4 regions of the Paenibacillus sp. AK002 genome follow, and region 3 is predicted to be linked to each of the others. Evidence: predicted binding sites of a transcription regulator. Region 3 holds the regulator's gene; each other region holds the start of a gene.
The links. The regulator Rex, encoded in region 3, represses fermentation and respiration genes when NADH is low (regulators of the CRP and FNR family bind a similar motif). The targets are predictions, from matches to a motif close to TTGTGAAATATTTCACAA.

Region 1 (7,620 bases), 1.4 Mb from region 3:
CTTCCCCTTACGTCGGCCACTGCTCACCACCGGTAGCGAATAGCTGCTGAAACGGGCAGCGATCTCCTCAATGGGCTTGGAATTTCGCCTGGAAACATAAATCATCCATAGGAAGCCGATGGCAATCATGCCAAGACCTATGATAAACCAAAGATTATAGAGATAAGAGACAGCGCTTACAAAACCGTTGTTCAACAAACCGCTTCCATAGTTCCAATTCGTATAGCTTGATACATACTGGGAATTGACTTGGGATGGCGGACGATCCGCTTTGGTGCCGAACAAATGGTTTCCGGAGGTATCCTGAACCTGAATGAAGCTCATGTTGGAATCCAGCATCTCTTCGGTAAGCTTGTTCAAGGATTCCGTGCTCACATTGACAACGATCATGCCTAAGTCGTTTTTCATGTAAGGCGATCCTCTGACCAGGCTGACCACCTGCTTGCCGCCCTTCATTTTAAATTGTTCGAAATTTCTCGCGCCTGTCCATTTCGGCGTTTTCGATACTTGATATTGTTCAATAAATTCATGGTCCGGATATGTACTTATGTATCCATTCGTGGCATTGCTGAGAACATAGCCGTCCGAATGCCTCACCAGATAAATCGAATCGATCAAGGGATAATAATTAATAATCTCCTTGAGCTTCTGAACAGCTTGAATATTAATATAAGGATCGCCAACGGCAGATGATTTGAAGAAATCATTCAAAGCCTTGCTGTTGATGCTTTCGAGGACGATCATATTGTCGATCACCTTCAGGGACGTGTCCACCATGCGCATCGCTTGCAAGGAAAGCGATTTATTGGCGTTAAGCGCCTCCCGCCGGCTCTGTTCGCTGAACAGCTGAAAGAAAACAAAAAATATAAAGGTAATCACAATAACAAAAATGGGCATATAGGAGAGCAATAGACGCTTGTACCAGGATCTCTGCATGATCAACCCTCCCACCGTTTTTTCGCAAATTTTTAATTATTATAACTTAAAAAGCGCCTTTTGGGTTATAGTTCTCCATAGTCACAACGATACGCCCATACCTAAACACAAAAAGAAGCGGGACAATGCCCGCTCCGTTGTTGTATTCCTGGTATGCTGAATTGAATATTTTATAGCAGCGGGTTCTCGTGTTTCGCTTTCAGAATCGACCAGCGCCGCTCCACTTCTTTTTCAAATTCGCCGAGCATTTCTTTGTTTTCTTCCTTGAGCAGATGTCTTGATTTGCCCATATATTTCAGCCAGTCGCTGAGCGGCACCCGTTTCTTCTTCGCTTCAGGATCGTACGTAATATTCGTTTCTCCCTGCTCTACTTCATACAGTGGGAAGAAGTTTGAATTCACGGCCGCGCGGACGATGTTCTCCCCATCCTTGTCGCTCGATTTCCAGTTCAGCGGGCATGTGATCAGCAGCTTGCCGTAGACGGTACCTACATTCTGGGCGTACCACTGCGCTTTTGCCGCCTTTTTCACAAGGTCCTGCGGAAATGCTTCCGTCCCCGTGAATACATACGGAATATGCGCCGCCGCCATCATTTGCACCGTATCTTTATGATGGAACGCTTTGCCCTGCTGCTGTTTGCCGACGCCGGACGTACTGGTCATATGCCCTAATGGCGTAGAGTACGAAAGCTGTGCACCGGTGTTCATATAGCCTTCATTATCATATTCCAGAATGATCAGGTTATGGCCCCGCAGCGCCGTCCCGATGGCCGAGCCCATCCCGATGTCCATGCCGCCGTCGCCGGTCACCATCACAAAAGTGAAATCCTCAGGAACTTCGATTTCCCCGCGGCGTTTCTTCTCAAGGAACGCCTCTACCGTGCCGGATAAAGTAGCCGGGCCGTTCTGGAACAAATTATGAATAAAGCTCTGCTTATGCGAGTTATACGGATACCCCGTTGTTGTGATATAAGCGCAGCCGGTATGGAATAAAGTAACGACATGGCCTTCAATCCCTTTGAAAAAGAGCTCCAGCGCCGGGAAAATACCGCAGCCCGGGCAAGCTCCGTGACCGGAAGCAAACCGTTTCGGTTTCGCGGCAAGCGCCCGCATCGGCGGCACTTTAACGGATAGTTTACTTGTCTCTTCATCCACCTTTACGGTAATCAGGCCAGATTTAAAGCTGTCTCCATTCATCGGTGCAATGACCGGCTGCAGCCTCTGCTCCTCAGCTCCCGGTGTTTGGCCGTAATAATCAAACGGCACTTTGGCATAACCGAGCTCCATGGCCTCGATCGTCAAGGCAAAAAAAGCTTCCGCGTCATCCGCGTAATAGTCTTTCCCGCCAAGTCCAAATATGCGGGACAGCACAATCGGCTGCGGACCACGGATTTCCTGCAGGGCCGCTTTGACCTCATGGGTAAGATTGGCCCCATGCGCACCGTAAGAATCGGCACGTTCGCCAACCAGCAGCGCTTTGACACCTGTCAACGCCTCGCGGATTTCTCTTGCCGGGAACGGCCGGAGAATATTCGGGCTGATTATGCCCGCTTTAATTCCTTTCGCCCGCAGTCGGTCCACGACGTCTTTGGAGGATTCGGCCGCCGAATTGAGCAGGAATAAAGCCACCTCTGCGTCTTCCATGCGGTACAGATCAAGCGGCGAATAGGATCTTCCGGATAAAGCCGCGTATTCCTCTGCCACTTCCTTGAACACCTCGCCCGCACGGTACATGGCGTTTGACTGTTGAAAGTGGTTGTTCATCAAATCGTCGCCGTTCATATAAGCCCCAACAACGATCGGGTTGTTCTCGTCCAACACATGTGGATATTCAGGCGCCTGTTCCCCTACAAACTCTTGAACGGTTTCCCGGTTCGTAAATATATGTACCCGGCGTTTCTGGTGCGATGTAAAAAATCCGTCATAAGCTACAATGACCGGCAGGCGTACGTCTTCATGTTCCGCGATTCGCAGCGCCATGATATTCATGTCATACACGGCCTGCGGTGAACGGGCGGTCAAAATCACCCAGCCGGTGTTCAGGCCGTAGTAAAGGTCCGAATGGTCACCGCGAATATCGAGCGGTCCGCTGACCGCACGCGTCACCAGGTTCATAACCATCGGGAAACGTGTGCCCGCCTGCACAGGAAGCTGTTCGATCATATACAGGAAACCATTCGCGCTGGTAGCATTGAATACCCGTGCTCCGGCTGCGGCCGCACCGTAGCAAATCCCCGCCGATCCATGTTCGCCGTCAGCGGGAATCAGCTTGATGTCATGTTCGCCGCGTGTACGCATCATATCAAGATATTGGGCAATTTCCGTAGAAGGCGTAATCGGAAAATAACCCATAATGTGATAGTTAATCTGGGCAGCCGCCATGGCAGCCATTTCGTTGCCCGATTCGAAGACTTCCGTTTGAGTGGCCGCCAGCTTGTTCTCCGTTGTTTCTTGAATTTGCATATTCATGATCGGACTCCCTCCGCTTTTAAATAGGGAAATGATTGCGGCACACGGTGCTGCTCCGCATAATGCGGCTCTTCTAACATGGCAGCCAAAGCGGTGGTCGGACAAGCTTCGATACACTTCAAGCAGCCTTTGCAATATTGATAATCAATACCTTTCATAAACATCTGCATATTCCCGCGTTTATCCGGCTTCGTCTCCCACACGATGCAGAAATCCGGACATACCGTATCGCAGGCGGCACAGTGAATGCAGTCCTCGATCTTGTACTCTGGCAAATATCCCTGCCGGGAGGCGCTAAGATCCTTCAGAACACTGTTCGCGGTAACGTTCAGAATTCCGCCCAGCTCCTGCGTTTCATATCCAAGAATCGGCTCCGGTCTTGCGAAAGCGATTGGGTCTATAAGCGCTGAGCCATTTCCCAAGGAAAGGAACTGGACTTCGTTATATCCTCTGTCAAAGGTCCGCACATTCGCTTCCACGAGGTGGGGCAGCTTTTTCTCAAATGTCGTGCGGATCACCTGCCGCATATCGTCCGGATTCAGGAAGCTGCAAATCCGGAACAAAGCCCCCAGCATGGCCGTATTTACTTTGGTTTTTTCCTCAACGGAAATTTTCAGCGCATCCACTACGGCCAGCGTTCCCTGCTTCATGTTCAGATCCACGGCCACTTCGGAAAGGGCTCGCGCCGTATTTACAAGCACCGTTCCATCAGGCTGTAATCCGCTTATGACATCGATCGTCTTATACAATGCTTCATGAAATACGCCGACGACATGCGGCTGCTCAATGGGACTGTGATCGCGGATTTCCACCTCGGAATCGCAGAACCTGACGAAACTCTTCACGGGCGACCCTTTTTTCTCCGAACCATAGCTGGAAAAATTCGAACCGTTAAGTCCGGAGCCGGTGACCCCGGCTTCGGCCAGCATTTTTCCGGCCAGATTGGCGCCAAGCCCGCCGATGGATTCGAGACGGATCTCGAAAAATCCCAGTTCATTCTTTTGAGGCAAAATCGACATGTTCTCTCCTCATTTCTTCTTAGGTCATTAATTCCAGTTTAAAAGAAGAAACGGACTGGGTTTGTGATTAAACTCACTACTTAAGAAATTGTGATTCCAATCACTATGTCGGTTGTGGGAGCGAAGTATACTGTCTTCAACAGTCCAATTGCGAGGCAATTTTATACTGACCTTACGACAAAAAATAACGAAATTGGAGGAGTAATAATGAATAACAACGCCCAAGAGACCTTACAGCATCAGCCGTCCATGTTCTGCTTTCAATGTCAGGAAGCATCCAAAGGAACAGGCTGCACCATTGTCGGCGTATGCGGCAAACCGCATGATGTGGCAAACCTGCAGGATTTGCTGATTTATCTGCTGAAAGGCATCTCTTTTCTCAGTCTGGATGTCCGGCTGCCGGAGGTGCTTGAACAGCGCGTATCGCTGTTTATGATGGACTCCTTGTTTGCAACGATAACGAACGCCAACTTTGACCGCGAGGTTTTTGTGGAAAGAATCCGGGAAGCGATCGAGCTCCGCGGCGAGGTGCGCACCTATTATAACGAACAATATCCGGAAGGAACCGCCAATCTCCCTGATGCTGCCGTCTGGCAAGCGGATAACGAAGTTGCTTTTGATGAAAAAGCACGTACGGTGGGTGTCCTCTCGACCCGCAATGAAGACATCCGCTCGCTGCGCGAATTGATTACGTACGGCTTGAAGGGGATGGCAGCTTATACGTACCACGCGCTTCATCTTGAGAAGGATGATCACGAATTAAACCGTTTTATGCGCCGTGCACTTGCCGCTACGCTTGACGACAGCCTTGAAGTACAGGATCTGGTAGCTTTGACGATGGAAACCGGTAAATACGGCGTAAACGCCATGGCGATGCTGGATGAAGCGAACACCTCGGTTTACGGAAATCCGGAAATCACGAAGGTCAATATCGGGGTAAGCAACCGGCCCGGCATTCTCATCAGCGGCCATGATCTGAAGGATTTGGAGGAGCTGCTGAAGCAGACGGAAGGAACCGGCGTGGACGTGTACACGCACAGTGAAATGCTGCCTGCCCACTATTATCCGGCATTCAAGAAATATGAGCATTTTGTAGGCAATTACGGGAATGCCTGGTGGAAGCAGAATAGCGAATTCGCAGCCTTTAACGGACCGATATTAATGACGACCAACTGTATCGTTCCGCCGAAAGACAGTTATAAGGACCGTATCTATACAACAGGCAACACCGGGTTTCCGGGTGTCCGCCATATTCCAGAAGGAACAGACGGTGCTCCCAAAGACTTCTCCACGCTAATCGAGCAAGCGAAAGGATGCCCCGCTCCAACGGAGCTTGAAACGGGTGAGATCATCGGCGGTTTCGCTCATGCCGCTGTGATGAACGTGGCCGATCAAGTCGTCGATGCCGTGAAATCCGGCGCGATTCGCCGCTTCTTCGTCATGGCCGGCTGCGATGGACGGATGAAATCCCGTAACTATTACACCGATTTTGCGGCTGAACTTCCAACAGACACGGTCATTCTAACGGCAGGCTGTGCCAAATACAAATACAATAAACTGGATCTAGGCGAAATCGGCGGTATTCCGCGGGTACTGGACGCTGGTCAATGCAATGATTCTTACTCCCTCGTCGTGATTGCATTGAAGCTGAAGGAAGTATTCGGCCTTGAGGATATTAATGATTTGCCGATTTCCTACAACATTGCCTGGTATGAGCAAAAAGCGGTGATCGTGCTGCTGGCCCTGCTATATCTTGGCGTTAAAAATATTCATCTGGGCCCTACGCTCCCTGCATTCCTGTCGCCTAACGTCGCCAAAGTCCTCGTGGAAAACTTCGGTATCGGCGGCATTACCAATGTGGAAGATGACATGAACATGTTCCTTGGTGCCTAATTAGTAGTCGAAGAAAACCTGATAAAGAAAAAAGGGCATGGGTTATGCAAGCAATGATCTGCTTGGTAACTCATGCCCTTTCAAATTAAATAAGCTGCTTCCACTCAACAAGCAAATCCTTTCACGTCGCTACTTTTCAATTTACCTATCAATGTAACCCCTTAATTCTTACCACCATAGCCCTTGTATGTAGCGTAAACTGCATCTGCATATTGATCTGCCAGAATCGGACGGCCATAAGAATCCGTAGCTCCCGGATACCAGTTATCTCCACCGTTGTAGTGTAATAATCCGTTGTAGATATTTCCAAACTTCGTAATCTTCTCATTTAAAATTAATGCCCCCAGATATACCTGATCTTGTTCACTACTATGATTATACGCACGGCCAAATTTTGAGCTGAATTGAGATAAGTACGCATTGCGTGTGTTTGGTTCTACCTGCATCAATCCGTCGCCGGCCGATGGACTACCTGGTAAACCCGCTCCAAAGTTGCTTTCCTTTTTGATAACGGCACTTAGCAATAAAGCAAAATCTCCGCCTTTCCCATAGGCATTGTCCGCATTCATGACATATGTCCATATATGGCTTGGAACCTCGGCAGGCTTTGTTACTGTAGGAGGTGGTGAACCCGTATAAATCTTGACCGATGACATTTTGTCATTGATCGTGTTGCCAACCCAGGAAGTATCTGAAGTAAAGGTCCACTTGGTTCCTCCAAAATTATCATTCTCATATACTTCAACCGTCCAACCGCTTGGAACCTTAAGAGACGACATCCAGTCATTCGGAATTCCGTTTGCGTTCAACTGAGACAGTGTATAATTCCCTATCCCAAGTGTCACTGCTTTTCCTCCATAGTTTATATCTGCATAGAATGTTACTCCGTTCGTTGTCGGTGGTGTCGTTGGTGGCGTAGTTCCGCCGCTACCGTCTTTCTGCCATAAAGCAGGGACATTGGACGGTTCCCAACCTACTTGAGAAGTATGTGCCTGAAGGCAGGTATAAGTGCTTCCACTATAGGTTACTGTGTCATTTACTGCATATGCGGTATTTGGAGCCCATGCTCCTCTAGCGGCTGCGTTTACTGACGGTAAGGCTGCGCAAAATGTGGATAGAAATATTGCTAGAACCACCAAAAGTGATAAGGGCTTAAAAGAAAACCTTTTATTAGTCATTTTTCAAACCTCCTTGTTTTTTATTTATCTGTAGCGCTCCCATGGGACATGCCACAGGTTTTTTCTGTACTATTATCTTACTTTATTTCCATTTTCTAAATTAATTCCACAAAAACAGAAGAAAGA
Region 2 (7,620 bases), 680 kb from region 3:
TCCCACCTTTCAAAACTCCGCAGCCTGGTGCCTGCATCCTTGGGCATCGGAGCAGATCACCATTCAAAACATTACCGTCCGCAATCCGTGGTATGCCCAGAACGGGGACGGTCTGGACATCGATTCGTGCAAATACGTAACCGTTGAAAACAGCTCGTTTGATGTAGGAGACGACGCGATCTGCCTGAAGTCCGGCAAAAATGAGGCCGGGCGCTTGTTGGGAAAGCCGAGCGAGCGAATCCGCATCCGGAACTGCACCGTTTATCACGGCCACGGCGGCATCGTGGTCGGCAGTGAAATGTCCGGAGGCATTAAGGATGTATACGTATCCGATTGCACTTTTATCGGCACCGATATCGGCATTCGCTTTAAAAGCTGCCGCGGGCGCGGCGGCGTTGTCGAGAACATCTTGATTGAACGAATTCGGATGCGGGATATCGACGGGGATGCCATCTCCTTCAATTTATATTACGAGGGGAAAGCCGGCTCCGGCGAATACCAAGAGGAAGTAATGCTGCCCGTTACCGAGGAAACCCCCGTGTTCCGGAACATTGTCATTCAGGATATCGTGTGCAGCGGCGCGCATACTGCGCTCCTCATCAACGGCCTGCCGGAGATGCCGGTGGAGAACTTGACGGTGAAGCGGTCCGCCATCACAAGTCGGGAAGGCATTGTATGCCGAAATGGACAAAACCTGAGCATTCAGGACATGGTCCTTCGCACTCAGGATAATCCGCTGCTTCTTTTTCACCAAAGCCGAAATGTTCAAGTGGCGAATGTCAGCGGAGAAGGCGGTGCGCTGGACGACCGCCAGTTGGTGGTGACTGGGGAACGGTCCAGCCAAATCGAATGCTCGGGGCTGAAGGCCGATAAGGCTAGGGGGATCGAGATCTCTTCTGAAGTGGAACCGGGGGAGGTCGTGATCAAGTAGCTTTCGGATTAAATATGGCTTAGAAAGGGGGTGATCGGATTATAACCGTTGTCAGAATCTCAAAATGATAAGGAGGTATGCAAATGAAAGCAGCAAAATGGTTGAAGCAAATGCTTGTCTTCACGATGCTGTTTACCGGTTTATCCGGCGGAGGTGCTTATGCTGAGGAAAATCCTGAATCCCCAGCCCCGGCAAATCCCCCGCAAACGCCTGCATTTCCGGGGGCCGAAGGCGGTGGGAAATATACGACCGGCGGCCGGGGCGGCGAAGTGTACGAGGTAACGACGCTTGCCGACTCGGGACCGGGGTCGCTTCGTGACGCTGTCAGCGCCGGTAACCGGACCGTCGTATTTAAAGTCGGCGGCGTGATTCAGCTGAAATCCCCACTGAAGATTCTCGGAGACAACCTGACGATTGCCGGTCAAACGGCGCCGGGCGATGGGATTACGGTTATCGGGCATCCAACGACCTTCGATGGAAACAACCTGATCATCCGTTACATGCGCTTCCGGCTGGGCGATATGAATGAAACGGAAGCAGACTCTTTTGGCGGACGGTACAAGAAAGACATTATCATTGACCACTCCTCGTTCAGCTGGTCCGTTGACGAAGTGCTCAGCCCTTACGGCAACGAAAATGTCACCGTGCAGTGGTCGATCATCGCCGACGCCATGCATATTAGCAGACACGTCAAAGGCAGACACGGGTACGGCGGGATATGGGGCGGAAAGAACACCAGCTTCCATCATAACTTGATCGCTCACAATTCCAGCCGCAACCCTGCGTTTGACAGCACGGCCGGCAACTCCCATGATTTCCGCAATAACGTGGTATACAATTGGGGTTTCTTTGCCTCGTACGGAGGCAAAGGCGCAGTTACCAATATCATCAACAATTATTACAAGCCGGGTCCGGAAACGGAAGTCGTTCGGTTTATGAATGCGGAGAGCACCGGAAGTTACTTTATCGACGGCAACGTCATGGACGGGTATCCGGAATATACGCAGGATAACTGGTCCGGCGTTCATAAATACCCAAATTACGTGATGCTGGAAACTCCCGCTTCCTTTGCCAATCCATTGCCGATCGAATCCGCCGAAGAGGCTTATGAAGCGGTCATGCAAAGCGCCGGAGCCACCCTGCCTAAGCGGGATGCCGTCGATGCCCGGATCATCCAGGATGTGATCCACCGAACCGGCATGCATATTAACTCCCAGAATGAGGTGGGCGGATATCCGCTCGTGGAGCCGGTTGTTTCCAGAATAGAAGATGACGATCAAGATGGAATGCCGAATGATTGGGAGATCGCCCACGGGCTGGATCCGAAAGATCCGAGCGACCGCAATATGACCAATAACGAAGGATTTACGAATCTGGAGCTGTATCTGAATTCCATACCAGGAAACGGATCGGCCAATCCCTCAGCGGTCATTACCGCCCCGGCAAACAACACGGTGGTAAAAGCCGGCTCGAACGTCACGATTGAAGCGTCCGTTTCCGATGAAGACGGCAGCGTTACCAAGGTGGAGTTTTACCGGAACGGAGAAAAGGTTGGGGAGGACGAAAGCATGCCGTTCCGCTATCAGTGGACGGATGTTGCGGATGGCACCCATTACTGGGCCGCAAAAGCGATCGACGATACAGGCACGATGGCATTCTCAACGAGCGTGGTCGTTCATGCGAACACTAAAGGGAGCATCAGGCCTTGGAAATCGGCCGATGTCGGCAGTCCGGGAATTCCGGGACACACGCAGCTCGGCGGCGCGCCTGGCGAGGTGACCGTCAAGTCCGCGGGTGATATCGGCGGCACGAAGGACGTCTTTCATTTTGCATATCAGAAGGTAAAGGGAGATGCTGAAATCGTTGCCCGGATTGAAAGCATCACTCCCACGAATGAGGAAGCGGAAGCCGGCATCATGTTCCGCGAGAGCCTGAAAGAGGATGCCTCGTTCGTTTCCCTTGTCGTCCCTTATATTCGCACGGGGAAAAGAGGCGTAACCCTTAGTCGAGCCGAGGAGGGCGGCGAGGTCGCGAGGATTCAGCCGGATCAGGAATTTCAGCTGCCATACTGGATCAAGCTTGTCCGCAAGGATAATCAATTCACATCGTTCGTTTCTCAAGATGGAACCAGCTGGACCACGGTTGGAAACGTCCAAGTCGATTTGCCGAAGCAAGTCTATGTCGGGCTTGTGGCGGATGCGGCTAAAGTTAACAATGAGACGTGGAAATACAATACTTCCACATTTTCCAATGTAAATATCTCGGCGAAAACAGGCATCGGTCCGAAGGCCGAGTAATGTGAACGATGACGAAGAAACTGGGCAGCTTTGAGAACAAAACAGGGATGATTTCATCCCTGTTTGTTGTTGTCCTGGCTCCCGTGGTCCTTTCGATACTATCGTTCACATAGTGTTACATTTCAGTATGACTGCAATCACATATGCGGGGATGGGAGTTTCATATACTTGAGTTGTAAGAGTGAAAAAGTTCACAAACACGTATTTAGTCTAGGGAGGTTTGAATATGAGTTCATTCACGCTTCAGAGCCAAGTATCCGATATTGTGACATCCATCCCGCAAACCGCGGATTTATTTCGATCCCTCCGCATCGATTTTTGTTGTGGCGGCCAGGTGCCTTTGGAAGAGGCAGCCAAGCAGCGTCTTTTGGATCCAGCCGACGTTCTGGAGCAGGTTCGGTCCGTAGAGAGCAAGTTTGCCGATTACCAGGAAAGCCGTCCCGCTTCATTGAAGGAATCCGAACTGATTGATCACATCCAACAAAAACATCATGCCTTCCTCCGTGATGAATTACCGGCATTAACGCCCTATGTAACGAAATTGGCCCGTGTGCATGGAGAGCATCATCCCGAGCTGCTTCGCGTGCAGGAGCTCTTCTCGGAATTGAAAAAGGAGCTGTTAGAGCATACGAAGGACGAGGACGAGCATGTATTTCCGCTCATCTTGAAATTTGTGGCGGACCCTAGCCACCAAGCGGCAGCAGAGCTTAAGCCGCACGTATCCGAACTGGAAGATGAACATGCTCATGCCGGCAGCTTGCTGCAGGAGCTCCGGGACGTAACATCCGATTTCGAGCTTCCGGCTGATGCCTGCGGTACGTATCGGCTTGTCTTTCAACGGTTAGCCATGCTTGAAAAGGACACCTTCGAGCATATCCATCTGGAAAACAACATATTGTTTGAGCGGCTGCGCCAAGCGGTATAACCTTTCGACAACGTCCCTTCCTCACCGAATGAGGAAGGGATTTTTATTGTTCCAGACCATCATCCTACTCAACGATTCGCTGCATTCGGACGATAAATATAGTGATCAGAAGGGAAGATGCGGTTCCCAATGATACGCCTATAAGCTTGACGACATTGAATGGCGGACAATAGCGCCCGTATGAAGGGTTGGGGGAGATAGCATGAGCAATGTAACTGAGGAACAAACGCAGCACGAGATGATTGGGGCCTTTGTCAAGGTAGCTCCACTTTTGAAAAGTCTTACGAATGATGACATCACGATTGGCATTTACGACACGGAGAAGCTCATCATCAACATTCCGGGAAGAACCTTTTCGCTGAATGTCAAACCTGGGGACCCGCTCGTGGAGGGGGACATCGTAACCGATGCCATCCGCAATAATAAAGCTATATCGGCAGTCGTTCCGAAAGAGCTGTTTGGATTTCCGCTTGCTGCACGGGCGATCCCGCTGCATGACGAGTTTGGCAGGGTAATCGGCGGCGTAGGCATGGGTACAAGCCTCGAAAAAGCGAATATGCTGTTTGAGATGGCCGAGAGCTTTTCCGCGATTGTCGAGCAGACCACCGCATCCATTGAAGATATTAGCCAATCCATCGCCCGCCTTACCGATCGGGTATCGGACGTAACCGGCCAAATGTCGGAGGTTAGCTCCAGTGCGCAGCAGATCGGCAAGATATCCACCGTCGTGAAGGAAATTTCGGATCAGAGCAGCATGTTAGGCCTTAATGCTTCGATCGAAGCGGCAAGGGCAGGGGAAGTCGGTAGGGGATTCTCGGTCGTTGCCGATGAGATTCGGAAGCTGGCGACAAGCTCCAAAGAAAACGTGGACCAGATTAATGGCATCACCAAGCATATACAGGATTTTCTACAGCGGCTAAATCATGCTTTTGACGATATCCACACGCTGACCGATACCCAGTCAAGGACGATTCAGGAGTTCTCGGCAACGATTCATGAGATTAGCATCAAGGCAGAGGAACTGGCACAGGTTGCTGAAGAAACCTTGTATTCCAAAGAAAATAAGCAATAGGATAACCGAAACTCTCCTAATTCTTTAATTTTATTTGCAGGAAGAAGAAATACGCGGATGTATTTCTTCTTTTTTTATTTGATTGATGAGCTCCTTTATATACTCGATTTTGTATAGGGATTGGAGCATAAGGGGAACTTACTGAATATGTCAGATTTTGTGGAAAGGGCTGAATGGATTGGAATTTTTTGAAAGCCAAGAAACGCTGACGTCCATCCAATGGATCTTAAGAGGCATCGTTAGCTTTGTTTTTTTACTTTTAGTAGCGAAAGTAATGGGACAGCGTTCCATTTCTCAATTAAGATTTCTAGATTTCATTATCGCTCTCATTCTCGGCAATATAATAGCTCACCCGCTCTCAGACGAGGAACTGGGCTTGGAAGGATCAATGATCACCACCATCGTGATCATTGTGCTGTATGTCGCGGCGACATGGCTGAGCCTGAAGTGGCCGTTCATCAAACGTTATCTAGATCCGCCACCCATCACGCTCGTTAAAAATGGTCTCATCCAATTCCATAACCTGTCTAAAGCAAGGATCTCCGTCGATTATTTATTCTCCGAGCTTAGAAAAGAGAAAGTAGAGGATATACAGAAAGTATCGCTGGCTTTGTGGGAACCGGGGGGAACCATTTCCGTATTCGTGGACACTCCATACCAACCGGTTACTCCGTCTGATATGAACATAGTGACCCAACCATTTACGATCTCGAGGCCGATTATCGTGGATGGAAAAATCGATATGCTGCTCCTTCAGGAAATCGGAAAGGATCTTGATTGGCTCAAATTAAAAGTAACGCCTGCTCATAAGAATATTCAAGATGTGGCATTAGCGACCATTAACGATAAAGAAGACGTGCGCTTCTATTCCAAGCAAGATAGCCAGTATACGCATAAATAACTCTTCCGATGATGACGTCGAAAGAGTTTTTTTCTTGCTAAAATGTTGACTATTTCGAAAAGCCATGCTATATTCTCATCATTCTTAATCGTAATAATTACGATTAGGGAACATCAATCCAACTGGCAATCCATTGGAACAGAGGGAGCCCGTGATGAAGCAGAAGATCGATTTTGTGAAATGCAATCCCACGCAGAACATGACGATTCTCATTAACACCAAGCTTCCGCCCGATGAACATAAACGCGTCGCTGCTAAAATCATGTCATACGACAATGTTTATGCTGAGCAGGTTGGTTTTATCGAACAATCCATGAAAGATGATGCGGATGCGTTTCTGCGGATGGCAGGAGGTGAATTTTGCGGGAATGCTTGCATGGCCCTAGCGGCATACCTGGCTGAGGTTCAGGGGATAAAACGACATCTAACAACCGAGTTTCGGCTAGAGGTTTCAGGGGCGGAGCGGTTAGTGTCATGCCATATAACAAAAAACAAGGAGGATTATCGCTGCAGGGTCAACATGCCGCTTCCGGTAAGAATTGATCAAACGGTCCTTCAAGACGGATGCTCCCTTGTTGATGCGGTTGTCGTTCGATACAAAGACTTTGTTCATTTTGTGATTGAAGTGGAGCGCTTCGATGCGCAAATGAACAGCAGCATGTTGGCCATGGCCAAGCACATCGGACCCTTTCTCGATGCAAGAATGGTCGGAATCCTGTTATACAACTCCCGCATTAGGGAACTGACTCCGCTCATTTATGTACCGGAGCTTAATAGCGCGGTGTGGGAAAGAGGTTGCGGATCCGGCACCGCTTCCGTAGGCGCCTACTTAGCTTGGAAGCATAAGAGGGGTGTCGAGGCTTCCATCAAACAGCCCGGAGGAACGATTCATGTAAAGGCCCTATTTGATCAAAACCGGTTGACGCATCTGGAAATCGAAGGGGCCGTTGGCATTGCAGCTCAAGGCATCGCATTCATTGATCTGGATGAAGACCATATTGCGGGGGTGGGAAATCGTGAAACTAACCATGTTTGATCAATCCTTGGCTGAATATTTAACAAGGTTTAAGTACTATGCAGACCGCTGCGATGATATTTCCCGTCACCGAACGGAGCTGGAACGTCTGGTCGATGATTATTCAGCATTTATTACCGACCAGTCCAACTCCAACATATGGGAAGAGCTGGAGCGGCAAGGAGCTGGAGGTTTAAACGGGCTTGCGGAGGAATTGAGAGCGTATTCGGCACGCAGCGTAGCGACTCTGGAGAAATATCGCGCATTGAAATTGATCAAGGGAGACACGGGGATCACCGATTATTTCAGGAATATCGAAGAATGCATCGAGAAAGAGTTCGGAAGCTTCCAAGTGACTTCGAAGTCGATCGTACTGCTGGTTGGATCCGGCGCATTTCCGATGACGGCTCTATTGATTGCCAAGCGAACGGGAGCCGAGGTGATCGGCATCGACATTGACGATGAGGCCATTAGGCTCG
Region 3 (7,620 bases):
ATACGACGCGGCTCGCCTGATCGAATGCTGTTCAGCTCCTCATCCAATTCTACTCCGAGATAGGTAAGCTGCTCAAGCACTCTTTGACGAAGAACGATCGAATTCTCGCCGACGCCCGCCGTAAATACGATGACATCCACGCCATTCATGGCGGCAGCATAAGAACCGATGTATTTACGGACACGATACTCGTACATTTCAAAAGCTAATGTGGAGTTCGGATCGCCTTTTTCCATGCCTTCCGTGATCTCGCGCATATCGCTGCTGATTCCGGAAATCGCCAGCAATCCGCTGTGCTTGTTCAGCATGGAGTTCACTTCGTTGACGGTCAGCTCTTCCTTGTTCATGACAAACGGCACGATCGCAGGATCCAAATCACCGCTGCGCGTACCCATCATGAGCCCTTCCAGCGGCGTCATGCCCATGGAGGTATCGATGGACTTGCCGCCCTTTACCGCTGTGAGGGAAGCCCCGTTGCCGATATGGCAGGTGATGATCTTCAGATCCTCCAGCGGACGGTTCAGAAATTCTGCCGCTGCCTGGCTGACATAGGCATGGGAAGTACCGTGCGCACCGTAACGACGTACTTTATACTTATTATAAAGTACTCTCGGAATAGCGTACAGGTACGATTTCTCAGGCATGGTCTGATGGAACGCCGTATCAAACACAACGACCTGCGGAACGCCAGGCATATTGGTTTCTGCGGCTTTGATCCCCATCATCGAGGCCGGATTGTGAAGCGGAGCCAGATCGAACAAGCGGCGGATTTCCGCTTTGGCGTCACTGTCTACGAGAGCGGATTCTTTAAAAGATTCCCCGCCATGCACCACGCGATGCCCTACGGCCTGAATGCTTTCGATGGAATCGATCACACCGTGCTCCTCGTTCGTCAGCATCCCAAGCACTTTGCGGATCGCGGTAGTATGCTCCAGAATTTCGCTGACTTCCGTTACGTCCTGTTTTCCCGTCGGTTTATGCGTCAGAATCGAGGAATCCATGCCGATCCGCTCAACCAATCCTTTAGCCAGCACGGATTCATCCGTCATGTCGTACAGTTGATACTTCAGCGAAGAACTGCCTGCATTAATTACGAGAATATTCATACCCGGTCACCATCCTTGTCGTACTTGAAAAAGCCTTCTCCGGTTTTAACGCCCAGTTGTCCTGCGCGAACCAATTTCTTTAAGACAATCGATGGACGGTATTTCAGTTCGCCGTACTCGCGGAACATGCGCTCCAGCGCGGCGAGAATGGAATCCAGGCCGAAACGGTCGGCCATCTCCAGCGGTCCGTGCTGGAAGTTATATCCGATTCTCATGGCGTCGTCGATATCTTCCGCCGAGGCTACGCCTTCTTGCAGGAGATGCATCGCTTCGTTGATCATGAGCGTGATCATGCGGGTGGTGACGAAACCTGGAGATTCATAGACCATGATCCCCTTTTTATCCGAAACTTCCTCTACAAAGCGTTTGGTTTCGTTAAACGTATGATCTGAAGTCTTCAGGCCGCGAATGATTTCAACGAGGTCGACCTTGGAAACGGGATGTATGAAGTGCATGCCAATAACACGCTCAGGATATTTGGTGGAGCTGGCGAGCTCCGTCAAACTAAGCGTGGATGTATTACTTGCTAATATTACGTGGCTCGGACAAACTTGATCCAACTGTGTAAATACTTCTTTCTTTGCATCCAAGTCCTCTATGATCGTCTCAATCACCATATCGCAGGTGCTAAGCTCCGCAAAATGAGTTACTTTTTGAATCCGGGTCAGGATCAGTTTCTTCTCAGCCTGGGTAATTCCCCATTTCTCCAGTTGTTTATCTAGACTGGTCTCGATCATTCGGTATGAATAGTCCAGTTTCTCTGGAGTTTTCTCTACGAGCAGTACGTCAAGGCCCTTGGCTGCCAGCATCTCCGCAATGCCCTGCCCCATGGTCCCGCCGCCTACAACGCCGATTTTTTTGAAGTACATGGTTTCTACTCCACCCTTTCCTTATCTCTATACTTTAATTGTACCCCATTTGTCGAAAAATACATTTTAGAGCACAAAGTATAATAATATCTTAGCACGACAAAAAAGTAAAAAAAAATAACCAGCATAACAATTTATGCTGGTAAAAGCGCGTTTTCACGAAATTGACAACGAAATTGTTCTCCCGAGAGAATTTCTTCCTTCAACAGGATGTCAAGAGAATTGTCGAATATCGGCCGTTTCTGTTCCAAGAGCGTCTTGGTGCGGTTCATTAGCTCTTCCAATATCACATTGTTCTCTTTCATCAGCTCTTCGGTAGTAACCATGTTCATGTTAACGATACCCAGCGACGTCAGACCCGACTTCATCATCGTCTCCACGATGTTCAGAGACTGCTCGAAATCATTGCTGGAGCCCGTGCTTCGGCCACCGTAATAGATCTCTTCGGCGGCCGCGCCGCCAAGAGCGATCATAATCTGCTCTTCCAGGAAGGTTTTTGTGTATAAATACTGTTCCTGCTGCGGATTATGGCGAACATAGCCAAGCGCCTTGCCGCGCGGGCTGAGCGCGACTTGCTTCACGCTGCCTGGGCGCACCAGCTCTGCCATGATAGCATGTCCCAATTCATGGATGGCAACACGTTTTTTCTCTTCCAAATTCGATTCACGGTCGGAACGCTCGCCCATCATTACCTTGTCAATCGCCATGGACAGATGACGCTGATGGATAAATTGTTCGTTCTCGCGCATCGTATAGATGGCGGCTTCGTTCATGACGCTCTCCAGCTGTGCACCCGAGAAGCCGTAAGCTTCCTCTGCTATTTTCTCCAAGTCGACATCTTGATGCAGCGGCTTATTGCCCGCATGCAGATTCAAGATATGCGTCCGGCCCTTCTTATCAGGCAGATCCACTTGAATATGGCGGTCGAATCGTCCTGGACGCAGCAGCGCGCTGTCCAGCATCTCTTTACGGTTCGTTGCGGCGATCACCAGAATGCGAGGCGTTTCCTGCGAATAGATGCCGTCCATTTCGGTCAGGAGCTGATTCAGCGTCTGGTCGTACTCTCGCTGTTGGCCGCCTTCACGTTTACCGCCGATGACGTCGATCTCATCGATGAAGATGATGGCATTTTGCTTGTTTTCTTTGGCCGCGCGGTTGCGGGCATCCTTGAACAAATCCCGGATACGCCCTGCACCGACGCCGACATACATCTCCACGAATTCACTGCCTGAAGCAGCGACAAAGATAGAATCGGTATAATGGGCAGCGGCCTTGGCCATCAAGGTCTTCCCTGTTCCCGGAGGCCCTGTGAGAAGAATCCCCTTCAATGGACGAATGCCGAATTTCTTAATATCTTCGTGACGAATCAGAAAATCCAATGCTTCCCGCAGCTCCTGCTTAGCGTTATCCTGCCCGCCGATTTCCTCGAACGTCAGCTTGGCCGGGCCGCTCTTCTTCCGCTTTCGCTCATTTCCGGCACCAACCGCGATGCCGCCCTTCATCTTGGCTATAAACAGCAAGCCGCCTACGAGTCCTGTCGCTATTAAGAGAGGCACGATGTTCACGCCGACAAACACAAGGAATACCAACAAAACCGGAATGAAGCCTAAGATAATTTCTTTTGCTAATTTAGGCATGATTCCACACCTCCATTTTGCCAGGTTGACGCGGCAAGATTATAAATTTACCAGACTTGCCGTCCGACAAGCTGACATAGACATTGGTGTCGTCGATCGTTGCTTTTGCTTTCAAATTCGGTGACTGGGCAGCCAGCTGCTCGAGCGATGATTGAATATCGGTATACTGCTTATTGTCCATCGCTTCGGCAACCGACAGCATCGCTTGCTCCCACCATTGATCCAATGCTTCCGAGGAATGGTCCTCCACCTGGATTCTCAATTCCCGCTTGCCGATCACGGACTTGCCTTCCTGCTTAATATGCTGAACCAAACCTTGTAAATTCGCATCCGGAGCCAAATCAAGATTCAAAGTCACGGTATCCTGTTTAATATCTATATGAGAACTTTTCACGCCATCGTATTGTGACACAACAGTTGCGAGCGGATTCTGCAAAGCCATCTGCCGATACAGAAACCAACCGCCAAAGAGGACCGATGCTGAGATCACGACAGTCAGCATGATAGGTACAATGCGCAGTTTCATGAAGTTCCTCCTTCAATTTCGATATGAAATTTTGTATAGCAATTGCAGCACAATAATACATATAACAACGATATATAGTGACGCATGTAATTGATCTGCTTAATTCGTACAAGTACGAGTATATCACATCTTATATACTTTTTCATGCTTGTCTGTGAAAATATTTAGAACAGTTTTACCAATTCATTTCTGTATGCGCTTACATATTTATGTGCCAAAGAGGCATCCCTATAAGGGGACGCCTTTCATTTGTTTTATTATTGATTAGGAAGAATAATATCATTTCCGATGGCGTTTCCGTCTTGAAAACGATAGAATCTGTAGCCGCGCTGACCGTTGTTTTCATACTGCAGCTGCCAGGCATACTCGCCTTCATACATTCCCGGCAGCAATCGCTTGATGACCGCACCCGGCATTTCGTTACGGATCTGGTCCCGCATCACGGCCTCTGACATGCCCGTATTCAATAACACGGACTGAACGGCATCTGCCCCTTCAACAGGAACGTTATCGTCCGTAAACTTCACCCAGACCATGCGGTCTTGGTTGTCTTTATCTTTCCCGCTGACCACCCAATAGTTATTGTCCTCGCCCCATACCGATTTATAGGTCTTGTCGGACGAGACCAATTGGCCATGCTGTTTCGCTGCAAGGATCGCCATTCTTTCTTCATTCCACGTATCTTTCATAACATAGGAATAATAGAGCTGTAGGCCAAGCAATAGTAGCAGGACGCCGGACACGCTCAGCAGTATCCACTTCGTTTTTTTCTTCAAATCCGTCTTCCTCGCTCCCCTTGATTATTCCCTAGAGGGTTGTAAGACGCTCAAATGCACGCTGCGCTTCCCGGCGGATGCGTTCCTCGTCGAGAGTAAGGCTCGCGCCATTCTTCACCACCTGCTTGCCGTCAACCCATACATGCTCTACATCCTTCGCGCTGGCAGAGTAGATCGCGTGAGAAATATAGTCGGTCCGCGGAAGGAAATGCGCCTGATCCGTATTCAATGCGATCATATCGGCTTTCATCCCTACCGCGAGCGTACCGATATCCTCAAGGAAAGCGGACTTGGCTCCGTACTCCGTACCCATTCGAAGCGCTTCGGAGGCCGGAATGGCCGTCGGATCCCCGCTTACTCCTTTATGGATCAGGGCAGCCAGCCGCATCTCTTCGAACATATCCAGGTTATTGTTGCTAGCAGGTCCGTCGGTACCGAGCGACACCGTTACGCCGGCTTTCAGCAGCGCAGGTACGCGGGCGACTCCGCTGGCAAGCTTCAAATTGCTTCCGGGATTATGCGATACGGCTACTTGATGCTTGGCCAAGACTTCGATTTCTTCATCGGTCAGATGAACGGCATGCGCAAGAAGCGTAGGACGGGAGAACATGCCCAGCTTCTCCAAATGGGCAACGGGGCGAAGTCCGTAATCCTTAACATTCTGAGCCACTTCGGTTTCCGTTTCGGACATATGGGTATGCAAAGGCAGGTTCAAGTCATGGGATGCTTGAACGAATTTTTCGATGAAATCCGGCGGGCAGGTATAAGGCGCGTGCGGCGAGATCATCGTCGTAATTCTGCCGTCAGCCTTGCCATGCCAATCCTTCGCGAATGCCACCGCCTCATCCAGCTTCTGCTGCTGTACCTCGGGCGGGCATAAACCGATTACGCCGCGCGTCAGGACACCGCGCATTCCCGAGTCCTGGACAACCTTCGCGACCTGATCCATATGGTCATACATATCGACAAACGTCGTGGTTCCGCCCTTGATCATCTCCAGCACGGAGAGCGATGTGCCCCAATATACGTCGTCTGACGTGAATTTGGCTTCCATCGGCCACATTTTTTCCTGAAGCCATACCTGCAGCGCCAGATCGTCGCCATAACCGCGGAGAAGCGACATGGCGGCATGTCCATGCGTGTTCACCAATCCAGGCAGGAAGAACAGATGGGTTCCGTCGATAATCTCTGTTCCCTCTTCCACGACGGGCTCCTCTTCGCCCAGGTACGTGATCCTGTCGTTCTCAACCACCATGTATCCGCGAAGCACGGATCGGTCTTCCTCCAGTACAGCAAACGTTCCGTTCTTAACCATCCACTTCGTTGTTGTCATGTGCTGCATCCTCCTTGCCGTTATCCAAATAATAGGCCAAACTTTGCAAATCCGTTGTAAAATCAGCCGTATGAATCCGGATATGGGCTGGGGCTTTCAGGATGGTTGGCGCAAAGTTCAGAATCGCCTCGATCCCTGAGGCGATAAGCTGATTCGCTACGTTCTGCGCTTCGAAATCCGGAACGGTGATAATTCCGATTCGAATGCCGTGCTCATGAACCGTCTTCTCCAGCTCTTCCATCGGCTGTACGACCAAATTGTTAATTTTCATGCCAACTTTGGGAGAATACGAATCGAAAATCGCCACAATCTTCATATTATCCTTCAGGAATGCATTGTAATTCGATAATGCATGTCCAAGATTACCGGCCCCGACCAATGCGACATTGATCTTCTGGTCCAGCTTCAGAATCTGGCGAATCTTCTCGATCAGATAAGAAACATCATATCCGATCCCTTTCCGTCCAAAATCACCGAAATACGCCAGGTCCTTACGAATTTGAGCAGGATTGAGGTCCAGCTTCTGTCCCAGCTCCTGGGAGGAAACCGTGGAAACCTCCCTCTTCTGAAGCTCATTCAAATAGCGCAAGTATACAGGTAATCTGCGGACCACGGCTTCCGAAATTTTTTCCGATTTCATGCATGCTCCCCCTAATAATAGGCTAATAACTACATCTTTTTTTGTTGATCGTGCTTGGTTTCACTTTATTCAGCTTGGTTTCCCGCGCTTGCCTCTTCCTGCAGCCATTCCGAAATTCGGGGAACGATCCCCTCTGTCGGCATGTGCTCCATCTTCGGCCCCGGCAAGGAATATAAGAAATACTTCCCGTAATAGGATTCAATGACCCGGGTATCGTACACGATCACGATCCCTTTATCTTGTGCTGTTCTCACCAGACGCCCAAACCCCTGTTTGAAACGAATGACCGCTTGCGGAACCGAAAGCTTCATGAAGGGATTCTTCTTCTGCTGCTGCAGCAGTTCGCTCTTGGCTTCGACCAAGGGGTGATTCGGCGGCTGGAACGGCAGCCGGACGATGGCTAGACAAGTCAGCGCCTCACCCGGGATGTCTACCCCTTCCCAGAAGGAGCTGGTGCCCAGCAGCACGGAAGCGCTGTTGTCCTGAAATCTTCGGATTAACTTGGTACGGCTGGTTCCGTCCATACCTTGTCCCAATACCGTGATGTCGCTTGATGCCAGCGCTTCTTTCAGCGGCTCGTGCACCTGGCGCAGCATCCGGTACGAAGTGAACAGGACGAGCATGCGGCCATGTGTAGCGACGGCCGTATCGGCCAAAGACTTCACGAGCGTATTCACAAAGAGTGCATCCCCGACCGATCCCTTCACGCTCGGAAAATCGCGCGGCACGACAA
Region 4 (7,620 bases), 2.3 Mb from region 3:
TGCCGATGGTGCTGGGGTTCGTTCTGCTGCTGCTTGTCCCGCTCATGATGGCGCTTTATATGAGTTTTACCGATTGGCCGCTGCTGGGTGAGGCCAAGCTCATCGGATTCGAGAACTACCGCACGATTGCGGGGGATGCAGAATTTTGGCGCGTGCTGGGCAATACGCTTTATTTTGCCGCCGGACTTGTTCCGCTGAACATTATTTTGGCATTGCTGCTTGCAATCCCGTTATCAAAAAATATTCGCGGAGCCGGCTTTTTCCGGACATTGATCTTTATTCCGGTTATGACCTCGCTGGTGGTCTGGTCGATTGTTTGGAAGTATATGTTTGCCACGGATTCCGGGTTCATTAACCAGCTGCTGCGTATGATCGGCATTACCGGCCCGGCCTGGCTGTACGATACCCGGCTTGCCATGCCCGTTGTTATCGTGACCAGTCTCCTGAAAAATGTCGGTTTGAATATGGTGTTGTTCATTGCGGCGCTGCAGCAGGTTCCGGCGCAGCTCTACGAGGCGGCCAGGATCGATGGCGCAGGGAGAATGCGGATTTTTTTCCGAATTACCGTACCCATGATCACGCCGACGATTTTTTTGACCCTGATGATGACCATTATCGGTTCGCTGAAGGTGTTCGGACAAATTTACGTGATGACACAAGGGGGGCCTTCCGGAAGCACCAAGGTGCTCGTCTACAACATTTGGGAACGAGCCTTTAAGCTGTTCGAGTTCGGATATGCTTCTGCGCTGGCTTATGTGCTGTTTGTCATCACCCTGCTGCTTACGCTGGCACAATGGCAGATGAGAAAAAGGTGGGTTCTGAATGAAAGCTAGTCTATTTGCTAAAAGGGGCAACCCGGCAGGCGGGAACCTGTTCCATTATCTGCTGCTGCTTGCCGTTTCGGTGGTCATGATGACCCCGTTCGTGTGGATGGTCTCTACTTCGCTCAAACAGCCGGCCGATGTGTTTGTTTTTCCGCCGCAGCTGATTCCGTCGCCGATACGATGGGCGAATTATGCGGAAGTGCTGGAGACGATCCCGTTCCATCTATTTTATGGCAACAGCGTATATATCGCCCTTCTGGTTACCGTGGGCACCGTGCTTTTCTCTTCCATGGCGGGGTATTCGTTCGCACGAATTCCTTTTTGGGGGAGAAGCCTGGTGTTTCTGCTGCTGCTGAGCACGATGATGATTCCGAACGAGGTCATTGCCATTCCGATGTTTCTGTTTATGCGTGAGCTGGGTTGGATCAATACGCATTTACCGCTGATTATTTTGCCTATATTCGGCGCGGGCGGTGTGTTCGGGGTGTTTGTGATGCGGCAATTTTTTCTGGGGATTCCGAAGGAGCTGGAGGAGGCAGCGATGATCGACGGCTGCTCGCGGCTGCGGATTTATTCCACAATCATGTTGCCGTTAGCAAAACCCGCGATCGCCACGCTGATCATTTTCACGTTTTTGACGAGCTGGAACGATTTTTTTGATCCGCTCATCTTTATTAATGACCGTAAGCTGATGACCTTGCCGCTGGGATTATCGCTGTTTACCGATGAGTCGGGAACATCGTGGCATCTGCTGATGAGCGCTTCGGTTATGGCGACATTACCACTGCTCATTGTGTTTTTCTTTGCGCAGAAGCAGTTTGTCGAAGGGGTATCCATGACGGGTCTCAAGGAATAGGGTAAATAACGCTTAAAAGGAGGAGTGAAAAGAGATGGACAGCAGGACACGGATCATGGAGGCGGACGTGGTAGTTATAGGTGCAGGGCCGGCAGGCATTGCCGCCGCCATTGCCGCCGGCAGGCAGGGGGCAAGCGTCATCTTGATTGAGCGGTACGGATTTGTCGGCGGGATGTCTACGGCTGCCGGAGTTTATCCTTGGATGACGTTTCATACTCAGCAAGGGGAACGGGTCATCGGCGGCATTGCACAGGAAATTGTGGAGCGCTTGATGGAGCGCGGGGGCTCGCCCGGCCATCTTCGCGATACCGTCGGTTTCGTGCATACGCTGACGCCGTACCATCCAGAGATATATAAGGTGCTTGCCGTCGATATGCTGCGCGAAGCGGGGGTAAAGCTCGTCTCGCACAGCTTCGTTGACGAAGTGGGACGTGAAGGCGAATACATCCAGTCCGTGACCCTTACTGGAAAATCGGGGCGAATCAAGGTGGACGGGAAGATGTTCGTCGATGCGTCCGGCGATGCGGACGTCGCTTATCTGGCGGGAGCGCCGACGCTTCAGGGGCGGGAAAGCGACGGGCTGTCGCAGCCGATGACGATGAAATTCCGGATGCGGGGTGTTGACGTGGAGGCGATTCGGAAGGCGATGCTTGCTGATCCCGACAACTTTTATCACAAGACGCCGTTTGCCGAGCTAGAGAAGGAGCTTATTCCGCTCACGGGGGTTTCCGGCTTTTATAAGGAGTGGAAGGCTGCGGAGGTCCCGATCAACCGCGATCAGGTTCTGTTGTTTATCGGACCGGAGAAGGATGAGGTGCTGATTAACTGTACGCGGGTACAAGGCTTAAGCGCTACCGATGTCGAGGAACTCACTTTGGCGGAGGAGGAAGGGCGCAAGCAGGTGCTGATGATGGCGGAATTTTTGAAGTCGCGGGTGCCCGGATTTGCCGAGGCCTCCATTTCCTCGGTTGCTCCCCAGATCGGAATTAGGGAATCGCGCCGAATCGACGGTCTGTATCGGTTAACGATGGAGGACGTGGTGACGGGACGACATTTTGAAGACGGCATTGCGAGGAGCGGTTATCCGGTTGACTTGCATGATCCGTCAGGCAAAGGGATCATGGAGGCTACCATCGAGAATGACGGTTCCTACAGCATTCCTTACCGCTGCCTGGTGGCCCGAGGGCCAGCAAATCTGCTCGCGGCAGGGCGCTGCATTTCCACCACGCATGAAGCACTGGCGACCACGCGCTTGACGCCAAGCTGCATGGCTACGGGAGAAGCGGCGGGCACGGCGGCGGCCCTGGCCTGCAAGGCGGGAATCACCGCGGCGGAAGTCGATGCATCGCAGCTCAGGGAGATGCTGCACGCCCAAGGGGCGATTGTGTGAAAAGACGCGGGCTAGCCGCTCCGGTATTAAACCTGGGGCGGCGCCGTATTTTTGCTGATTCAGAAGTATGAAGTGTCTAGAAAATCTATGTAATCGCCATCACCTGTGTTCCGGATTTTTCAATATAGGGGTTTGATTACCCTACATACATTCAATTAAAAAGCGACCGTGACCGGTCGCTTTTTTGTGTGCCAGCTCAATACAATTCGGAAACAAGGGTTGCTACATATTTATGGCTGAGCGGGCTTCGCGTCAGTCGTGCGGGCCATATCGTCAAGCGGACAAAAATTTTTCGAAGAAGACGGGTCCTTTCTTTGTTCAATGAATTTTCATTCCCTTTGTGCTTTTAATCACAAGTCATGGAGCATGAGGATGCTAGTTTAGAGATGTAAACAGAATAGAAATTCATCTTTATATATTGAAACAAAACAGAGGTGATGAACATGAGTGAATTCATTAATAACCGTGAGGAAGGACTTTCTGCTCATCGAACGGCCCGTATACATTTGCTCAAGGAAATCATGAAAGAGCTGCACCATGGAAAAAGCGTGGAAGAAGTGAAGTCAAAATTCAATCAAGCTGTGGGCGAAATATCGGTTGATGAAATTTCGGAGCTGGAACAAGTGCTGATGCAGGAGGAAGGAATACCGGTAACCGAAGTACAGCGACTGTGCAGCGTGCATGCTGCCGTATTCAAAGGTTCCATCCAAGACATTCACAGAACTCATAAACCCGAAGAGCAGCCTGGACATCCTGTGTTTACGTTTAAGAGGGAGAACCAAGAAATCGATCGACTGGCAAATTTCAAAATCGCGCTGCATCTGGATCAATTTCTGAAGGATCAAGGGGAAGCAAATCGCCTCAAATTGCTGGAGGATTTCAGTCTCCTCTATGACGTAGACAAACACTACAGCCGCAAAGAAAATTTGCTCTTTCCATTTCTCGAGAAATACGGAATTTATGGACCGACCAAGGTGATGTGGGCGGTAGATGACGGTATCCGAATGGGAATAAAAGAAGTGAAATCCAAACTCGCTCATGATGAGGGCAATACGCAGAGCGTAGTGGACCTTGCCAAACGCGTCTTAAACGAAGTAACAGAAATGATCTATAAAGAGGAACATATTTTACTGCCTATGGCTCTGGAGAAGTTGACGGAAGATGAATGGCTTCAAATTGCTGCCCAAAGCGAAGAAGTCGGTTATTGCTTGGTTGCACCGGATCAACCATGGATTCCTGAAAGAGCAGCTGAACCTGGGGCAGGTCAGGGATTGGGGTCTTCTCCGCTGCAAGAGGGATATATCCGAATGAGTACAGGCATTTTATCGGTCAAACAGATGGAATCCATCTTAAATCATTTACCGGTCGACCTAACCTTTATCGATGAACATGATATCGTTCGATATTTTTCACAGGGCAAAGAACGAATCTTCGTTCGTACCAAAGCGGTGATCGGCCGAAGTGTTCAGAACTGCCATCCTCCGCAAAGCGTTCACGTCGTCAATCAGCTGCTTGCTGATTTCAAAGCAGGTGTCAAAGATACAGAAGATTTCTGGATCCCGGTTAAAGATAAATTTGTCTACATTCGTTATTTTGCCGTAAGGGATGAAGAAGGAAACTATTTAGGCACGCTGGAATTCACTCAAAACATTAAGCCGATTCAGGAGCTTACCGGTCAAAAACGGATACTCTCTCCGTAAGTTTCATATGTTCAATTCAATCAAAATGCGATCCGGCGAACTGTGGTTTCGAGGCCACGCTTCGCCATCATACTTACTAAAAGGGGCTGTCTCAAAAGTCATCGTAAATGACTGAGACAAGGCCTCTTTTTCATCTAGCAAAACAAAAAAAACTGCTCTTTGATACAATAGAGGTATCACCACGGCACAGCTAAAGCAGTCGAAAGTGGAGTTAGCTGGATTAAAGGACTGTTCAAATAATTTTAGAAAGGCGCTAAATCATGAACGCGATATCTTATCGGAAATCTGTGGCATGGGGCAAAGCACTTGGCAGTTTACTGTTTGTGCTGGCTTGCCTGTTTCTGCTGTACGCGGCCTTTTTTATGGATACTTCCTTTATTCGCAAGTTTTTTTGTATCACATCAGCCATAATAGGGATTCCGTTTTTTGGAGGTTATCTGTTTGTCAGCTTGCCAAAGGCGCTGAGATCAGACACGCAGCTCCTAACCTACGATCAAAATTCCATTTCGGATGGAAAGCGGACCGTAGCGTGGGAGGAGATTGCAAGTATCAGTTATAGCGGCCCTTCCATTCGGGAGTGGCTGCTTCCGAAATTTCCTAAGCTGATTTTTCATTTAAAAAACAGAGAAACCTGGATGGTGAATACGTATTATTTGTTGACCGATACCGAAGTTCAGTCTGTCATGAAGCGCCTGCGGGGGTTGATCAGCCGTAACGGAAAGGAAATGAAATATATCTGATCGACTCAGACCAAGAGAGCACCCTTTCGGTGCTCTTTTTTGTTTTTCAAACAGACCGTCTTACACCAAGCATCTTCCAAATCAACCCAGCGATGTCTGATTCTGAACTTTGCGCAGTACTAGAATCTCCTCTATAATAATAGGCTAATCTTAAACTGCGTCAGGAGGAAACAATGGACTTTATCAAAAATCAACTAGACGGATATGGCATGAGCGAACAAACCATTGGATATCTCTCGAATATGATCATGGTCGTTTTTATCGCGGTGATCTCCATACTGGCTAATTTTATTACCAAAAAAATCGTGCTGAAGACGATTATTCATATCGTCAACAACAATCGGTACACATGGGACAATATCATCGTGGAGAAAAAAGTGTTCCACAAGCTGTCGCATCTTGTGCCGGCAATCATTATTTATTTTTCGGCGTCCATCTTTCCGGCGTACCAAATTCTGATTGAAAAAGCGGCCATGACGTACATGATTATCGTCACCATCACGGTGTTGAATGCGCTGCTTAATGCTTTTGATGACATTTATCGTTCATTTGAAGTTTCCAAGATTAGGCCGATTAAGGGATACATTCAGGTGGTGAAAATCGTTCTGTTCATCATCGGCGGCATTGTGGTGATCTCGAACCTCATCGGACAGAATCCTTTGATCATTCTCAGTGGGCTTGGTGCTCTATCGGCCGTTCTGATGCTGGTTTTCAAGGACTCCATATTGGGCTTGGTTGCAGGCGTTCAATTATCATCCAATGATATGGTGCGTGTCGGCGATTGGATTGAAATGCCGAAATACAATGCGGACGGCGACGTCATCGACATTACGTTGAATACGGTAAAAGTGATGAATTTCGATAAAACGATCACGATGATTCCCAGCTATGCCCTCATCTCGGACTCGTTCAAGAACTGGAGAGGCATGCAGGTATCCGGCGGCCGAAGAATTAAGCGAAGCTTCTATGTCGATACGAGCAGCATCTGCTTTTGCACCAAGGAGATGATTGAGGAATTTCAGAAGATTCACTACCTTACCGATTATGTCACGACCCGATTACACGAAATTAACGCATACAACATCGAGCATCAGATCAATACGGAAAGCAACGTGAACGGCAGACAGCTTACGAATGTGGGCGTGTTCAGGGAGTATATCCATCAATACCTGCGGAAACATCCGAAAATCCATAAGGATATGACGCTGATTGTCAGGCAGTTAGCGCCGGGAGATAATGGACTGCCCTTGGAAATCTACGCGTTCAGCAATGATACCAACTGGGGTGTGTATGAATCGATTCAAGCGGATATCTTTGACCATATCTTTGCCGTTGCGCCGACCTTCGGGCTTCGTGCCTTCCAAAATCCAACCGGCCACGATATCGTCCATCTCAAAGAAAGCCCGGAATATTCCCGGGGTTATTGAGAACGATTCGGAGGGTAGTTCAACGAGTTACAAGGATTGCACGCGGGAGGAGATTGGCTATCCGTTGTAGAAGCAATGGTAGAACGAGGCTATCGCTCAATCGAGCGCCATTGGTCGGCGGGCGATGCCCTCTCGCTCGAACTCGACATGCCCAGCACAGGAAAGGAGTGTCTACCATTGAACATCAACAATCCGATCATACCCGGCTGGTATGCAGATCCCGAAGCCAGAACGTATGAGGGGAAGCACTGGATTTATGCAACGCGGTCCTTCACGGAATATACGATGCAGATGAATCTGGACGCATTCAGTTCCGACGATCTGATCCATTGGGAGAAACACGAAGGCATTATCGAAATGGCGGATTTTCCATGGATATGGAGGGCGGTTTGGGCACCGACCCATATCGAACACCAAGGGAAATATTATCTCGTGTTTGCATCGAACGACATCCAATCGAACGAGGAAATCGGCGGCTTGGAAATTGCCGTTGCGGACCGTCCGGAGGGGCCGTACAGAGGCTACTTGGGGAAGCCGCTCGTGGATAAGTTCATTCATCAGGCACAGCCGATCGATGCGCATCTATTCAAGGACGAAGATGGAACGATCTATCTGTATTATGGCGGATGGGGGCATTGCAACGTTGCGCGGATGAACGAAGAGATGACGGGATTCGTTCCATT

Region 1: hcp (hydroxylamine reductase) is a predicted target of Rex. The motif match lies at 4,485-4,502, and genes of this name have one in related genera.
Region 2: ric (iron-sulfur cluster repair di-iron protein) is a predicted target of Rex. The motif match lies at 3,408-3,425, and genes of this name have one in related genera.
Region 4: M1D70_RS01550 (DUF438 domain-containing protein) is a predicted target of Rex. The motif match lies at 3,409-3,426, and genes of this name have one in related genera.

Annotation. Positions count from the first base shown of each region.
Region 1 covers NZ_CP096377.1:1,180,029-1,187,648, reverse strand. The annotation lists gene M1D70_RS05075 (helix-turn-helix domain-containing protein) at 1-936, opposite strand, end outside; gene M1D70_RS05070 (thiamine pyrophosphate-dependent enzyme) at 1,107-3,404, opposite strand; gene M1D70_RS05065 (2-oxoacid:acceptor oxidoreductase family protein) at 3,401-4,423, opposite strand; gene hcp (hydroxylamine reductase) at 4,631-6,316, shown strand; gene M1D70_RS05055 (carbohydrate-binding protein) at 6,478-7,494, opposite strand.
Region 2 covers NZ_CP096377.1:3,267,864-3,275,483, forward strand. The annotation lists gene M1D70_RS14460 (glycoside hydrolase family 28 protein) at 1-931, shown strand, start outside; gene M1D70_RS14465 (Ig-like domain-containing protein) at 1,015-3,228, shown strand; gene ric (iron-sulfur cluster repair di-iron protein) at 3,455-4,153, shown strand; gene M1D70_RS14475 (methyl-accepting chemotaxis protein) at 4,356-5,225, shown strand; gene M1D70_RS14480 (DUF421 domain-containing protein) at 5,404-6,126, shown strand; gene M1D70_RS14485 (diaminopimelate epimerase) at 6,281-7,162, shown strand; gene M1D70_RS14490 (class I SAM-dependent methyltransferase) at 7,143-7,620, shown strand, end outside.
Region 3 covers NZ_CP096377.1:2,589,037-2,596,656, reverse strand. The annotation lists gene M1D70_RS11535 (acetate/propionate family kinase) at 1-1,106, opposite strand, end outside; gene M1D70_RS11530 (3-hydroxyacyl-CoA dehydrogenase family protein) at 1,103-1,975, opposite strand; gene M1D70_RS11525 (AAA family ATPase) at 2,110-3,612, opposite strand; gene M1D70_RS11520 (hypothetical protein) at 3,605-4,138, opposite strand; gene M1D70_RS11515 (cell wall elongation regulator TseB-like domain-containing protein) at 4,396-4,914, opposite strand; gene M1D70_RS11510 (amidohydrolase family protein) at 4,946-6,247, opposite strand; gene M1D70_RS11505 (redox-sensing transcriptional repressor Rex) at 6,222-6,887, opposite strand; gene dinG (ATP-dependent DNA helicase DinG) at 6,953-7,620, opposite strand, start outside.
Region 4 covers NZ_CP096377.1:339,025-346,644, forward strand. The annotation lists gene M1D70_RS01535 (carbohydrate ABC transporter permease) at 1-833, shown strand, start outside; gene M1D70_RS01540 (carbohydrate ABC transporter permease) at 823-1,680, shown strand; gene M1D70_RS01545 (FAD-dependent oxidoreductase) at 1,715-3,070, shown strand; gene M1D70_RS01550 (DUF438 domain-containing protein) at 3,514-4,770, shown strand; gene M1D70_RS01555 (DUF5381 family protein) at 5,031-5,510, shown strand; gene M1D70_RS01560 (mechanosensitive ion channel family protein) at 5,684-6,937, shown strand; gene M1D70_RS01565 (glycoside hydrolase family 43 protein) at 7,115-7,620, shown strand, end outside.